2 regions of the Actinoplanes hulinensis genome follow, and region 1 is predicted to be linked to the other one. Evidence: riboswitches for the same ligand, from Rfam matches in the RefSeq annotation. Region 1 holds a riboswitch; the other holds the start of a gene.

Region 1 (7,175 bases):
CGATCCCGGCGTCGAGAACCACCGGCACGTCGACGCTCTGCACGATCAACTCGATGTGGTGCGGGTTGGAGATGCCCAGCCCGGAGCCGATCGGCGAACCGGCCGGCATGACGGCGGCGCACCCGGCGTCGGCCAGGCGGCGGGCCAGGATCGGGTCGTCACTGGTGTACGGCAGGACCGTGAACCCGTCCGCCACCAGGATCTCCGCGGCCTTGAGCAGTTCCACACCGTCCGGCAGCAGGGTCCGCTCGTCGCCGATCACCTCCAGCTTGATCAGCTCGGTCTCGAACGCCTCCCGGGCCATCTGCGCGGTCTTGACCGCGTCCCCGCTGGTGTAGCAGCCGGCCGTGTTGGGCAGCACCCGTACGCCGAGCCGGTCGAGCATCGGCAGCAGTCCGGGCCCGGCCGCGTCGACCCGGCGCAGCGCCACGGTGACGAGCGTGGTCTCGGACGCGACGACGGCCTCCTCCAGTGCGGCGAGACTGTTCGCCCCGCCGGTGCCGAGGATCAGCCCGTTCTCCGGAAGGAACATCGTCACCCTCCCTGCGCCGCGGTGAGGACCTCGATCCGGTCGCCGTCGGCGAGGTCGACCTGCCCCCACACCGACCGCGGCACGACCGTCCCGTTGACCGCCACGGCGACCCCGCGCTGGGCCGCGATGATCTCGGCGACCAGGGTCGCCACCGAGCAGGTGCCGGACCGGTCCTGGGTCTGGCCGTTGATCGTCAACTTCATCCGAACCTCCCGGGCGCGAACGCTTCCAGCAGTGGGTCCGCCGAGCCGGTGAACACCAGGTCGGCGATGAGTCGTGCGGTGATCGGGGCGAGCAGGATCCCGTTGCGGTGGTGGCCGGCCGCGACCACGGTGCGGCGGCTGTCGTCGAGGAACCCGAGCAGCGGCGCGTTGTCCGGGCTGCCCGGCCGGTGACCCACGGTCCATTCGGTGATCTCGTGCTCGGCCAGGCCGGGCACCAGGTCGAGGGCGGCCCGCAGCAGGTCGTGCACACCGCCCGCGGTGATCTGCCGGTCGGCGCGCTCCTCCTGGGTGGCGCCGACCACGACCTCGCCGTCGGCGCGCGGGACCAGGTAGACGTGCCGTCCGTCGGCCGCGCCGTCGATCACGTGGCGGAGCAGGCCGGGTTCGCCGCGCAGGCGCAGGACCTGGCCCTTCACCGGCCGGATCGGTAACCCGGTGAGGGTGGCGGTCCCGCAGCCTGCCGCGACCACGGTCAGGTCTTCATCCAACTCGGATAGATCAGAAATATGCTGTGCATAGACGCGCCCTTCCAAAGAAGAGCGCAGCGCCGCGACCACCTTGCGCGGATCGACCTGGATCTCGGTCGGCGCGAAGACCCCGGCCCGCACCCGCGGCGACAGCGCCGGCTCGAGATCCCGCAGCTGGGAGCCGCTGAGCCGGGCCAGTTTCTGGTGCTTCCACTCCCGCGCGCAATCGACCACGTCATCGGCGGTGAGCGCCACCGAGAGGGTGCCCGCCTCGTCGTAGCCGACGTCACCGAGCCGCGCCGCGAACGACGGCCACAACTCGCCGGAGGCCTCCAGCAGGCGGGTGAGATGCGGGTATTCGAAGGCCGACTCACCACCGGGCGCGAGCATCCCGGCCGCGACGTGCCAGGCCCCGTCCGTCCCGGCGGGCGCCGGGTCGTAGACGGTGACGTCGGCCCCACGGTCGAGCAGTTCGGCGGCGATGGCGAGCCCGATGATGCCGCCCCCGACGACGGCGATCCGGACGCTCATGACAGCGCCTGCAGGAACTCGGCCGCCGCTCCTTTCGGGTCCGCCGCGAAGGCGGAGACCGCCGCCACACCGTGCACCGCGAGAAGCGGCACCCGGTCAGCGGTGATCCCACCGATCGCGAGGACCGGCGTACCCGGAACCGCCTCGGCGACCGCGGCGATCGCGGCCGGCCCGAGCGGTGGTGGCAGCCCGTCCTTCGTGGAGGTGTGGAACGCCGGCCCGGCACCGAGGTAGCTCGCTCCGGCGGCGACGGCCGCCCGCGCGGCCGCGGGTGTCCGGCAGGTGGCGCCGACGATCGCGGCCGGCCCGAGGATCCGCCGGACGACCTCGACCGGCAGGTCGTCGGCGCCGACGTGGACGCCGTCCGCGCCCGCCGCGAGAGCCACCCCGACCCGGTCGTTGACCAGCACCATCGTGCCGGCCGGGCGACAGATCGCGACGGCGGCGACGGCCAGCTCGTACGCCTGGGCGTCGTTGGTCTTCACCCGGATCTGCACCGCGATGTCATCGAGCCCCGCGACACCGCGCACGACATCCAATGTGTCTGTTATGACATGGATACGGGGAAAGGCGATGCGCATGAAGCACTCCTCCCTGCGCCGGCATGACCCGGATCAGGTTCGACGGTCGGGGGCCGCATCAGCCCCCCTCTCAGCCCGGTGCCCGGACTCCCGTGGGTTGGTCGTAACCGGACCCTAACCGGTCCGTCACAGGAAAACTAGCGAACGTCCCAGACCGGTTCAGGAACCTCCACAACTTCGTTGTCGCCCCTGAACAGCAGGAAACGGTCGAAGGACCTGGTGAACCAGCGGTCGTGCGTGACAGCCATCACCGTGCCGTCGAACGCCCTCAGCCCCTCCTCCAGCGCCTCCGCCGAGGCCAGGTCCAGGTTGTCGGTGGGCTCGTCGAGCAGCAGCAGGGTGGCCCCCGACAGCTCCAGCAGCAGCACCAGGAACCGGGCCTGCTGCCCACCGGAGAGCGTGCCGAACCGCTGGTCCCCCTGGGCCGCCAGCTCGTACCGGTTGAGCGCCTTCATGGCGCCGGCCCGATCCATCCCGGACCGGTGCTCGTCGCCCCGCCACAGGATCTCGACCAGCGTCTTCTCCACCAGCTCCGGCCGGTCGTGGGTCTGCGAGAAGTGCCCGGGCCGGACCCGCGCGCCGAGCCTCGCCACCCCGTCGTGTGCCACGTACGCCAGCGGCGCCCCGTCCACCGGCTTGTGCTCCAGATCCGGGTCGCTGCCGCCGGCCGCGAGCAGCCGCAGGAAGTGCGACTTGCCGGTGCCGTTGGCGCCCAGCACCGCGACCCGGTCGCCGTACCAGATCTCCACGTCGAACGGGAACGTCAGGTTCTCCAGCTCGAGCCGCTCGCAGATGACCGCCCGCTTCCCAGTACGCCCACCGCGAAGGTTCATCTTCACGGCCTGGTCCTTGGGCGGCAGTGGCGGCGGCCCGGCCTCCTCGAACTTGCGGAGCCGGGTCTGCGCGGCCTGGTAGCGCGAGGCCAGCCCGTCGTTGAAGGCCGCCTTGTTCCGCAGCGTGAGCACGAGTTCCTTGAGCTTCTCGTGCTCCTCGTCCCAGCGCCGCCGGTTCTCCTCGAGCCGCTCGTGCCGGTGCCCACGTGCCTCGTGCCAGGAGGCGAACCCGGCCGGATGGGTCCACGCGCCGCCACCCTCGACGGCGACCACCCGGTCCGCGGTCTGGGCCAGCAGCTCCCGGTCGTGCGAGACGTACAGCACCGACTTGTTCGACTCGCGCAGCCGCTGCTCCAGCCAGCGTTTGGCGGGCACGTCGAGGAAGTTGTCCGGCTCGTCCAGCAGCAGCACCTCGTCGGCGCCGCGGAGCAGCAGGTCGAGGGCGAACCGTTTCTGCTCGCCGCCGGAGAGGGTCCGCACGATCCGGTGCCGGGTCTCCTCCCACGGCCGGCCGAGGATGGACACCGCCACCGTGTCGAACAGCACCTCGGCGTCGTACCCGCCGACCTCACCCCAGCCGGCGAGCGCGTTCGCGTACGCGATCTGGGTCTTCTCGGTCTCGTCGAGGGCCGCGGTGGCCGTGCGCAGTCGCTCACCTGCCGCGCGCAGCGCGGGTGGCACGAGAGAAAGAGCGAGATCCTCCAGGGTACGGTCGTCGCCGATCATCCCGATGAACTGCCGCATGACACCGAGCCCACCGGATCGGGCGATCACGCCGCTCTGGGTCGGGATGTCACCCGCCACCATCCGCATGAGCGTGGTCTTGCCGGCGCCGTTGGGCCCGACGAGCGCCACCTTCGCTCCCTCGCCGACCCGGAACGACACGTCGGTGAAGAGCTCACGCCCGTCCGGGAGCACGAACCCGGCACCGGCGACATCCACGTAACCCATGCCGGGCATCCTCCCTGTACAGAGCGATTCAGTCAGTCGATTTTCCGGTGACCCGCAGCACCCGGAATCCCCGCTGGCTGGCCGTCCGCTCGACCGTCCAGCCGAGCCCGGCGAGCCAGGAGTGCAGCGAGTCGCCACCCAGGTTCCGGTTGATCACCAGCCAGGCGACCCCGTCCGGGGCGAGCCGGGGCAGCCAGTTCTCCAGCAGCGTGTGCAACCCGGCCTTGCCGATGTGGGTGGGCGGGTTGCTCCAGATCTCGGTGAAGGTGACGTCGGCCGGCACCTCCTCCGGGGCCCGCACCAGCACCCGGCCGGCCAGGTCGAGCCGTTCGGCGTTCTCGCTCGCCAGGTCACGGGCCCGCGCGTTGACGTCGACGGCGTAGACGGTGGCGCCCGGCGCCTCGCTGGCCAGCACGCACGCGATCGGGCCGTAGCCGCAGCCCAGGTCGAGCAGGGCACCCTCGGTGGACGCGCCCGGCAACCCGGCCTTGCGCAGCAGGACCGCGGTGCCCGGGTCGAGCCGGCCGGCCGAGAAGACCCCGGAGGCGACGGCCAGACGGTAGTCCCGGCCGGCGACGTTGAACTCGATCTCGCCCCGGCGCATCGGCGCGTCCGGCTCGGCGGAGAAGTAGTGGTCGGCGCTCACCGGCCAAGTCTCCCGCGCAACTGTGAACACGACGGCGGCGGGGTGGCGGACACCGTGTGCGTTCATAGATCAGTGTGCGCGCCTAGCTTGAGCGGATGCGGCACGCCACCCCCGGCCTGATCCGGCTCTCCGCGCCGAGCCGGCATCGACGGCCGGCGCGGTCCCAACGGCACGCCTGGCGTGAGCCCTACCGGACCGCTCACCTGCTGACCCGCGGTCTGGCCGCGCTCATCGTGCTGGGCATCTGCGTCATGCTGGGCGTCCTGTTCGTCGCCGACGAGCGTGACGCCACCCCCCGTCGGCTCGCCGCCGCCGAGATCGACCAGCTCATCGCCTCACGCACGGTGGATCCGGAGCCGCTCACCGAGGCCGAGGTCTTCCCCAGCGGCTCCACCGCCTTCGGCGTACAGGAGACCGGCCTCACGGCCGACTGCACGATCGCGGTCACCGGCGCCCTGCGTTCAACCCTTCAGCGGTACGGGTGCTCGCAAGCGGTCCGGGCCGCCCTCACCGTCCCGTACGCCGACTACCGGGTGACCGCCGGCATGCTGAACCTGCCCGACGCCACCGGCGCGACGGCCGTCGGCGACCAGGTCCGCTCCCTGGTCGAGTCGGGTGACGGCGGGTTCGCGCAGATGTCCGGTGAGGCGACCGGCGCGGGCACCCCGGTGGTGTGGCGGACCCGCGGCCACTACCTGATGTACTGCGTGATCACCGGCCCGGACGGCGCCCTGGTCCCCGCCGACGAACCGCAGCTCGACCAGCTCACCCACGACCTGCTCGACGTCTACCTGAGCGAAACCGTCCTGTCCCGCCGGGCCTGACCCCTTCATCTGGCTCTCAGGGCTGTCTCGAGCCCACGAAACAGCTCTGACAGCCAAGCCGGGGTCAGGCGCGCAGGCGGCGGGTCGCCTCGGCGCGGGAGGCGTAGTCCGCCTCGCCCGGATAGCCGACCGCCACCAGGGTGAGCCCATGTGCCGGGGCCACCACCACGTCGTTGGACCGCTGCCGCAGGGTGAGCAGCTTGGCCGGCCACTCCGGGTCCCGGCGCCCGTCCCCCACCGTGAGCATCGCCCCGACCAGGCTGCGCACCATGGCCTGGCAGAACGCGTCGGCCTGCACGGTCGCCACGCAGACCCCGTCCGGGTCGCGGCGCCAGTCCAGCCGGTTGATCGCCCGGATCGTTGTGGCGTGCTCCTTGCGCTTGCAGAACGCCGCGAAGTCGTGCTCGCCCAGCAGCCCGGCCGCCGCGGCGTTGAGCCGGTCCGGGTCGAGCGGGCGCACCCAGCCGAGGGTGTCGTGGCGCCGCAGCGGCTCCGGACCCCACGGGGTGTCCGCGACGCGGTACTCGTAGCGCCGGAAGGTGGCCGAGAACCGGGCGTCGAAGGTGTCCGGCACCGGCGCCAGCGCCCGCACCCGGGCGTCCGGCGGCATCAGCGCGGCGAGACGCCGCAACAGCGACGACTCCAGCTCGGTCCAGCGCTCGGCCGGCAGGTCCACGTGGCAGACCTGGCCGGTGGCGTGCACCCCCGCGTCGGTGCGGCCGGCCACGGTGAGCCCGAGCGCCGTCTCCGGCCCCAGCAGGCGGGCGAAGGCCTCGACCAGGACCCCGGCGACGGTACGGCGTGACGGTTGTGCCGCCCAGCCGGAGAAGTCGGCGCCGTCGTACGACACGTCCAGGCGCAGCCGAACCGTCTCCGTCATTACCGTCCTCGCCCGTACGAATGAATGGTCCCGCAGAGAGAGGCCCGGCACCCAGAGTGGGTGCCGGGCCTCTCAGTGATCGAACTCAGGCCTTGGGCTCGTCGCCCTCGGCCTTGTCACCGGAAGCGGAGACCGGCGGCTCGGCGTCCTGGTCGGCGTCGGTGCTGGCGGGCACCTCCTCCTCGGGCGCGAGCGCCTCGACCTTGGCCTGCTGCGCGGCGGCCTTGCGGGCCTCCTTCGACGGGCCGGCGGTGGTGGCCGCGACCTGCAGCTCCTCGACCAGCTCGATGACCGCCATGGGGGCGGCGTCACCCTTGCGGGGGCCGATCTTGGTGATGCGGGTGTACCCACCGGGGCGGTTGGAGTATCGCGGAGCGATCTGCTCGAACAGGGCGTACACGACGTCCTTGTCCTTCACGGTGGCCAGGACCCGGCGACGGGCGTGCAGGTCGCCGCGCTTGGCCTTCGTGACCAGCTGCTCGGCCAGCGGGCGCAGCCGCTTGGCCTTCGACTCGGTGGTCTTGATCTTCCCGTGCCGGAAGAGCTCGGTGGCCAGGTTGGCCAGGATGAGCTTCTCGTGAGCCGGGCTGCCGCCGAGGCGGGCACCCTTGGTGGGCGTGGGCATTTCGGATGCTCCTTGAGATGTGGCGCAGCCGAGCTCTTAGAGCTGCTCGGTCTCGCGGTAGTCGTCGGTGTCGTAGTCCAC
Region 2 (7,175 bases), on a different contig from region 1:
CAGCGCGTCGGCCAGGTCGGTCGGGTCGGTGGTGGCGAAGACGACGATGCCGGGCAGCGCGATCGCGAAGATCCGCAGGACCAGCGCGCCCGCGGTGGCCAGCACGCCGGTGGTGACGTCGAACGGCCCGAGCGACGCCACGGTGGCCCCGGTCCGCTCCCCGGCGAACAGGACCATGGTGACCAGGATCCCGCCCGCGGTGAGCAGCAGCGGAGCAAGCCGGCGGGCCAGCAGCCGCATCCGGATGCCGAAGAACGGCAGCACGAGCAGCTCCACGACCAGGGCCGCGGACGGGGTGAACGGGTCGACGGACAGGATCAGCGGCAGCGTGAACAACAGCGCGGCGCCCAGCTTGGCGACCGGGTTGCGGCGGGCCAGCGGCGCGGCGGGATCGGCGATCGGCTCCACGGACAGGCTCACGGACGAGACCTCCGCGGCAGCGGGTCCGGCGCCGGCTCCCCGAGGGGCACGGTTCGATCAGCGAGGGTACGGACGAAAGCGTCATCATGCGTGACGGCGACCACCCCGTGACCGTCGTCGCGCAGCCCGGCCAGCAGCTCGACCAGTTCCCGCCAGGTGCGGCGGTCCTGGCCGAAGGTGGGTTCGTCGAGCACCAGCAGCCGGGGCGCGGTGGCCAGCGCCGTGGCCACGCTGAGCCGGCGGGCCTCACCGCCGGAGAGGGTGTACGGGTTCGCCTCCGCGAGCCGGGTCAACCGCAGCCGGTCCAGCAGGTCGTCGACGGTGCGGCGGATCTGCTCCGGGGTGCGGCCCAGCCGGCGCGGGCCGAGCGCCAGTTCGTCGGCGACCCGCCCGGTGACGAACTGGTGCTCCGGGTTCTGGAAGACCGACCCGATCCGCCCGGTCAGGGTGGCGGCCCGCCAGCGGTGCGGCGGGCGGCGGTCCCCGAACGCCTCGACCCGGCCGGACGTCGGCGCCAGCAGGCCGCCGAGCAGCAGCGCCAGCGTGGACTTGCCGGCGCCGTTGGGCCCGGTCACGGCCACCACCTCGCCCGCCGCGGCGGACAGCGAGACGGGTGGGAGGCGTTTCGTGACTTCGGCGCGCGTCACGCGTACCAGATCGTCTGCCGGTTTTGTGGCGGCCTTGATCGGCGGCGTGCTGAAGCCTGGCACCCAGACGCCCTCGCCGGCGAGTTTGTCGCCGTAGGCGGCGAAGATCAGCTCGGGCGTGCCGTCGGCGCGCACGCCACCGCCCGGCTCCAGGACCACGACCCGGTCGACCAGCGGAAGGGCCTCGGCCACCCGGTGTTCCACGATGATCAGCGTGGTCGAGGGGTCGGCGGTTCGGGCCACCGCGTCCCGGATCAGCCCGGCGCCCGCCGGGTCGAGGTTGGCGGTCGGCTCGTCCAGCAGCAGCAGCCCGGGCCGCAGGGCCAGGACCCCGGCCAGGGCGAGACGTTGCGCCTCACCGCCGGAGAGCGCGGCGGTGGACCGGTTGACGGGGTACGGGAAACCGACGCGATCCAGTACGTCGGACACCCGTGGCCAGATCTCGCCGGCCGGTACTCCCCGGTTCTCCAGCCCGAACGCCACGTCGTCGCCGCTGCGGGCCATCACGAGCTGGGTCTGCGGGTCCTGGAAGACGATGCCGACCCGCTCGCGGGCCTTGCGCGGGTCCAGCCCGTCGATCTCGATGGCGCCCTCGGACTCGCCGGAGTCCTCCGGCAGCAGACCGGCGAGCGCGGCGAGCAGGGTGCTCTTGCCGGCCCCGGAGGGACCGAGCAGCAGCACCCGCTCGCCGTGCCGGATCTCCAGGTCCAGCCCGCGGACCGCCCAGGCGCGGCGCCCGGCGTGCCGCCACCCGAAGCCGCGAAGCCGAACCTCACTCATGAATCAGATCGTTGCCCGCTCGCGGCCGGCTCCGAACCGGTCCAGCACACCGGTCGGGGCCAGCGCCCGGACCAGCGCCCAGGAGCCGAGGCCGGCGATCACGGCGCCGCTCAGGACGGTGATCAGCGCGTACGGGATCCGGTAGGACCAGAGGGCGGTCTCCGAGTTCCACACGAAGAAGTCGAAGATCGCCGCGCTCACGCCGGTCAGCGTGCCGGCCAGCAGCGCGGTGCCGATCCGGAACGACTGGTAGCGGAACGCCGCGAACGCCAGCTCGGCGCCGAGACCCTGCGCCAGGCCCTGCCAGACGACGGTCAGGCCCCAGGTGCTGCCGAGCAGCCCGGACACCAGCGCCGCCACCAGCTCGGTGTAGAGCGCCGCGCCCGGCTTGCGGATGATCAGGCCGCCCAGCACGGCCGGGATCAGCCAGACGCCGTACAGCACGGTCTGGGACGGGGGGAAGAAGGCGAAGGCGCCCTCGGTGATCACCCAGAGGTTGCCCCACGCCCAGAAGATGACGCCGAACGCCACGGCGATCACCGAGGCGATCACGATGTCTATCGTGCGCCACCGGTTCGGGTTGATGTCTTTCATGTACGCCTCCCAGCGGACACCGGGAGGAGACGCACGCCGCGACCCGGGCAGCGGCGCCCGGGTGCGACGCGGCTGGAGAGGACCGAACTTCCTGCGCTGGCATTACCCAGATCAGGTACGAGGGTCTGCGGTCACCCGCACTCTCAGCGCTGTGCGCTCCCCTGTCGGATCGAAGCCCGTCCGCTCTCGCGGGCAAGGCCTCGGTGGATGTGCTTCGATGACCGTAACACCTGGTAGCAGCGCGGCACAGGGAGGTAGTGATCACGTGATCGAGGTCAAGGCCAGGGGCATGACGTTCGATGTGTACGAGGGGGGACCCTCGGACGGCGATCCGGTCCTCCTGCTCCATGGATTCCCGCAGGACTCCCGTGAGTTCGACCTGATCCTGCCCCGCCTGCACGAGGCCGGGCTGCGGACCTACGCCCTGGACCAGCGCGGCTACTCGCCCGGCGCGCGGCCCACGGCGGTCTCGGCGTACCGGATGTCGGAAGTCACCGACGACGCCATCGCCGTCCTCGACGCCCTCGGCATCGAGAGCGCCCACGTGGTCGGCCACGACTGGGGCGCCCAGGTGGGCTGGCAGCTGGCCGTCCACCACCCGCACCGGGTCCGGACCCTGACCGCGATCTCCGTGCCGCACCCGCGGGCGCTGCTGCTCGCCCTCCGGGTCCGGCCCTCCCAGCAGGCCCGGCTCGCCTACATGGGGTTGTTCCGCTCCGCGATCGCCGAGAAGGTGCTGTCCGCCCGGCACTCGCTCGCCCTGCGGCTCATGCTGCGCCCCATCGGGATGCGCGCCGAACAGTACGTGGCGGCGATGCGTGAGCCGGGCCGGCTGACCGGCGGGCTCAACTGGTACCGGGCCATCGCCAGCGAGGAGTACTCCGGGCTCGGGGTGGTGACCGTGCCCACCACGTACGTCTGGAGCGACAAGGACGGGGTGGTCGGGCTCACCGCGGCGCTGCGGACCCGGGACTGGGTGCGAGGCGAGTACCAGATGGTGGCCATGCGCGGGGTCAGCCACTGGGTGCCCGAACAGGCGCCACGCGAGCTCGCCGACGCCGTCCTGGCACGGATCGGCGTTTGACCACGAGCCCACGGGGGAACGCTCTCGCGACATGGCGGTCGATACGCACCACACCTCCCGTGAGACCGAGAAACAGCGCTGGGATCGCAACTTCGGCGATCTCCTCCAAGAACTCAGGGTCGCGCAGACCGGAGTGCAGATCCTCTTCGCGTTCCTGCTGACCCTGCCGTTCAGCAGCGGGTTCCCGAAGGTCACCGGCTTCCAGAAGGACACCTACATCGTCGCGCTGATCAGCGCGGCCTTCGCCACCGCGATGATCATCTCGCCGGTGGCGTTCCACCGTGCCCTGTTCCGGCAGGGCCGCAAACCGGAACTGGTCCGCTACGCCCACAAGATGGCGTCCGGCGGCCTGGCCTTCATGCTGGTCTCGATGGTCAGCAGCGTCCTGCTGATCACCGACTACCTGCTGAACTGGATGTGGGCCATCCCGCTGACCGTCGTCACCGGGGCCTGGTTTTTGACCTACTGGGCCATCCTGCCGTTCGCCCACCGGGAGTGGGGCGACGAGTCAGACTCGGCGTCCTCGTAGGCCCAGCGACCGCAGCTCCAGCTCGGCCAAGGCATCCACGGCGGCCGCGTCGCCGGCCCGCCAGCTCTGTGCGATGTCCGGGCCCAGCCTGGTCAGCTCACCGAGTGGGCGGCCGGCCAGCGCGCGCAGCGCCAGCAGGTCACGGCCGGCCGCGTCGTCCCGGACCGCGGCCGCGATCCCGGCCCGGCGCATCCAGCGCAGCCGCAGCGGCAGCCACAGGAACAGGACCAGAGCCAACGGTACGGCCACCGCCACCAGCGGCAGGATCAGCGCCAGCCGTCCGACGATCTCCTGCTGCTCGTGACCGGCGTCGGCGATCGCCCGCGCGGCGTCCGCGGCGCCGGTGAACGGCCTGGTCAGATCGTCACCGACGACCGGCACCCGGCCCACCTTGCCGGACGCGTCGGCCAGGTTGTCGGCGATGCCGCTGCCGGCGCTCTCCAGCTTCTGCCCGGGCACGGCGAGTCTCTCGACCACGTCGTTGATCCACAGTGCCACCCGGATCCACAGATAGACCCAGAGCACCACGAGGACGTCGGTGACCAGTTGGCGAAGAGCGACGGGGAATCGGTCCGCATAGGGCTTCACACCGGAAGCGTCGCACTCAGCTTTTCGCGGCGCACTCCGGGCACGTGCCGAAGATCTCCATCGTGTGCGAGACGTCGACGAAGCCGTGCTGGCCGGCCACCTTGTCGGCCCAGGACTCCACCGCCGGGCCGGCCACCTCGACCGTCCGCCCGCACGACCGGCACACCAGATGATGGTGGTGCCCCTGGCTGCACCGCCGGTAGAGGTGCTCCCCACCCGGCGGGCGCATGACGTCGATCTCGCCGGCGTCGGCCAGGCCCTGCAACGTCCGGTAGACCGTGGTGAGCCCGACCCGCTCGCCCCGCTCGCGCAACATCGCGTGCAGATCCTGTGCGCTGTGGAAGCCCTCGGTCTCGGCGAGGACGGCGCTGACGGCGCTGCGCTGCCGGGTGTTGCGGATAGTGCTCTCGGCGTTCACTGTCGGCTCTCCCTGGCGTGACTCACGGCGTCGGTGACGATGTGGGCGACGTGTTCGTCCACCAGGGAGTATGCGATCTCCCGGCCACGCCGCACACCCCGCACCACGCCGGCCCCCCGCAGCACCCGAAGATGCTGGGAGACCAGCGGCTGCGGCGCACCGAGCTTCTCCACCAGATCGTGCACGCAGCGCTCGCCCACGCCCAGCTCGACCACGATGGCTACACGGATCGGTGCGGAGAGCGCGCGCAACAGCGCCCCCGCGGACTCGTACGCCTCGTAACCGGTGGTCGTCATCGTTGCGACAACGGTACAGGGAGCGTGTCGTCAGACATGCAGGACGACATCGGGTGGCTCCGTGGCGGCCGGCGGGCGCTCGCGTCCGCGCCGGAACCGGCGGGCCAGGGCGCCGCCCACGGCGGTGGCCACGAACGCGGCCAGGGCCAGCAGCACGATCGTCGCGCCGGGCGCGGTGTTCACCTCGGCGGAGAGCAGGATGCCCGCCACCGCGGCCAGCACGCCGATCAGCATGGCCAGCGTCATGGTGCTGCGGAATCCGCGGGTGACCTGCTGGGCGGCGGCGACCGGCACCACCATCAGGGCGGACACCAGCAACAGGCCGACGGTACGCATGGCGATCGTCACGGTCACCGCGGTGGTCACCGCGAGCAGCAGGTTGAGGGTGCGTACCGGCAGGCCGCTGACCCGCGCGTACTCCTCGTCGTTGCAGAGCGCGAAGAGCGCCGGGCGGAACACCAGCATGGCGGCCAGCACCGCGGCGCCGAGCCCGCCGATCAGCGCGAGATCCTCCGGCGAGGTGGTGAGCAGCGACCCGAACAGGTACTGCATCAGGTTGCTGTTGCCGGCGCCGTCGGAGAGGCCGACCAGCAGCACCCCGCCCGCGATGCCGCCGTAGAAGAGCATGGCCAGCGCCAGGTCGCCGGAGGTGCGGCCGCGCTCCCGGATCAGCTCCACCCCGACCGCGCCGGCCGTCGCCACCAGCACCGCGGTCAGCACCGGCGAGTTGCCGGTGAGCAGGCCCACGCCGACACCGGTGAGCGCCACATGGCCGATCCCGTCCCCGATCAGCGAGAGGCGGCGCTGCACCAGGTAGATGCCGAGCGACGGGGCGGCCAGGCCGATGATCACGGCGGCCACCAGGGCGTACTGCATGAAGGGGAGGGTGAGCAGGTCCATCAGTACGCCTTCGTCCCCTCGGTGGGCGCCCACTCGCAGATGGCCGGCTTGGCCTCGTCGGCGTGCGGGTGCACGTGCTCGTGACCGGGCTCGGCGTGGTGCCCGGCCGGTTCGGGGGGCGCCCCCTCGTACGCGATCCGCCCGTCGTGCACCACCACGGTCCGCCCGATCAGCGGCCGCAGCGGGCCCAGCTCGTGCAGGACCAGCAGGATCGTGCCGCCGGCGCCGGCGAACCGGGTCAGCGCCGCGGCGAACGCCTCCTGGCTGGCCGCGTCGACGCCGGCGTTCGGCTCGTCCAGCACCAGCAGGTCCGGTTCGCCGGCCAGCGCCCGGGCGATCAGCGTCCGCTGCTGTTGACCGCCGGACAGGGTCGTCACCGGGTCACCGATCCGGTCCAGGAGGCCGACGGCGGTCAGCGCCTCCCGTACCGCGGCCTTGTCCTTCGACCCGGGGAAGCGGAAGACGCCGCGCCGGGCCAGCCGGCCGGACGCGACCACCTCGCCGACGGTGGCCGGCACGCCGCTGCCGGCGCCGAGCCGCTGCGGCACATACCCGATCCGCTCCCAGTGCCGGAACCGGCGCTGCGCGACCCCGAACAGGTCGATCTCGCCGCGGCGCAGCGGGACCAGGCCGAGGATCGTCCGGATCAGGGTCGACTTTCCCGACCCGTTGGCGCCGAGGACCGCGACGACGTCGCCGGCCGCCACGCTCAGCGAGACGTCACGCAGCACCTCGCGCCCGTCGTAGCCGACCGCGAGATGCCTGACCTCGACAACGCTCATGAACACTCCAGGCCGAGCTTCAATGCGGTCAGGTTGGCACGCATCGCCGAGAAATAGTCCGCGCTGTCGTCGGTCAGACCCTCGATCGGGTCGAGAACGGCGGTCTGCGCGCCGGCCTCACGGGCGATCGTCTCGGC

Evidence for each region. A riboswitch is a leader RNA that binds a small molecule or an ion and turns the genes downstream of it on or off. The one in region 1 is predicted to bind thiamine pyrophosphate.
Region 2: it holds a riboswitch for thiamine pyrophosphate, as region 1 does, so the genes downstream of both, KZ829_RS22945 (ECF transporter S component) here and KZ829_RS02650 (thiamine phosphate synthase) in region 1, are expected to answer to the same signal.

The regions. Positions count from the first base shown of each region.
Region 1 is NZ_JAHXZI010000001.1:550,075-557,249, forward strand. Features, by position in the region: gene KZ829_RS02635 (thiazole synthase) at 1-532, opposite strand, end outside; gene thiS (sulfur carrier protein ThiS) at 535-735, opposite strand; gene thiO (glycine oxidase ThiO) at 732-1,754, opposite strand; gene KZ829_RS02650 (thiamine phosphate synthase) at 1,751-2,335, opposite strand; TPP riboswitch at 2,329-2,439, opposite strand; gene KZ829_RS02655 (ABC-F family ATP-binding cassette domain-containing protein) at 2,473-4,119, opposite strand; gene KZ829_RS02660 (class I SAM-dependent methyltransferase) at 4,148-4,765, opposite strand; gene KZ829_RS02665 (hypothetical protein) at 4,861-5,589, shown strand; gene truA (tRNA pseudouridine(38-40) synthase TruA) at 5,654-6,469, opposite strand; gene rplQ (50S ribosomal protein L17) at 6,555-7,094, opposite strand; gene KZ829_RS02680 (DNA-directed RNA polymerase subunit alpha) at 7,131-7,175, opposite strand, start outside.
Region 2 is NZ_JAHXZI010000012.1:76,471-83,645, forward strand. Features, by position in the region: gene KZ829_RS22935 (energy-coupling factor transporter transmembrane component T family protein) at 1-420, opposite strand, end outside; gene KZ829_RS22940 (ABC transporter ATP-binding protein) at 417-1,847, opposite strand; gene KZ829_RS22945 (ECF transporter S component) at 1,851-2,441, opposite strand; TPP riboswitch at 2,512-2,614, opposite strand; gene KZ829_RS22950 (alpha/beta fold hydrolase) at 2,710-3,525, shown strand; gene KZ829_RS22955 (DUF6328 family protein) at 3,557-4,054, shown strand; gene KZ829_RS22960 (hypothetical protein) at 4,034-4,642, opposite strand; gene KZ829_RS22965 (Fur family transcriptional regulator) at 4,659-5,060, opposite strand; gene KZ829_RS22970 (ArsR/SmtB family transcription factor) at 5,057-5,356, opposite strand; gene KZ829_RS22975 (metal ABC transporter permease) at 5,387-6,256, opposite strand; gene KZ829_RS22980 (metal ABC transporter ATP-binding protein) at 6,256-7,038, opposite strand; gene KZ829_RS22985 (metal ABC transporter substrate-binding protein) at 7,035-7,175, opposite strand, start outside.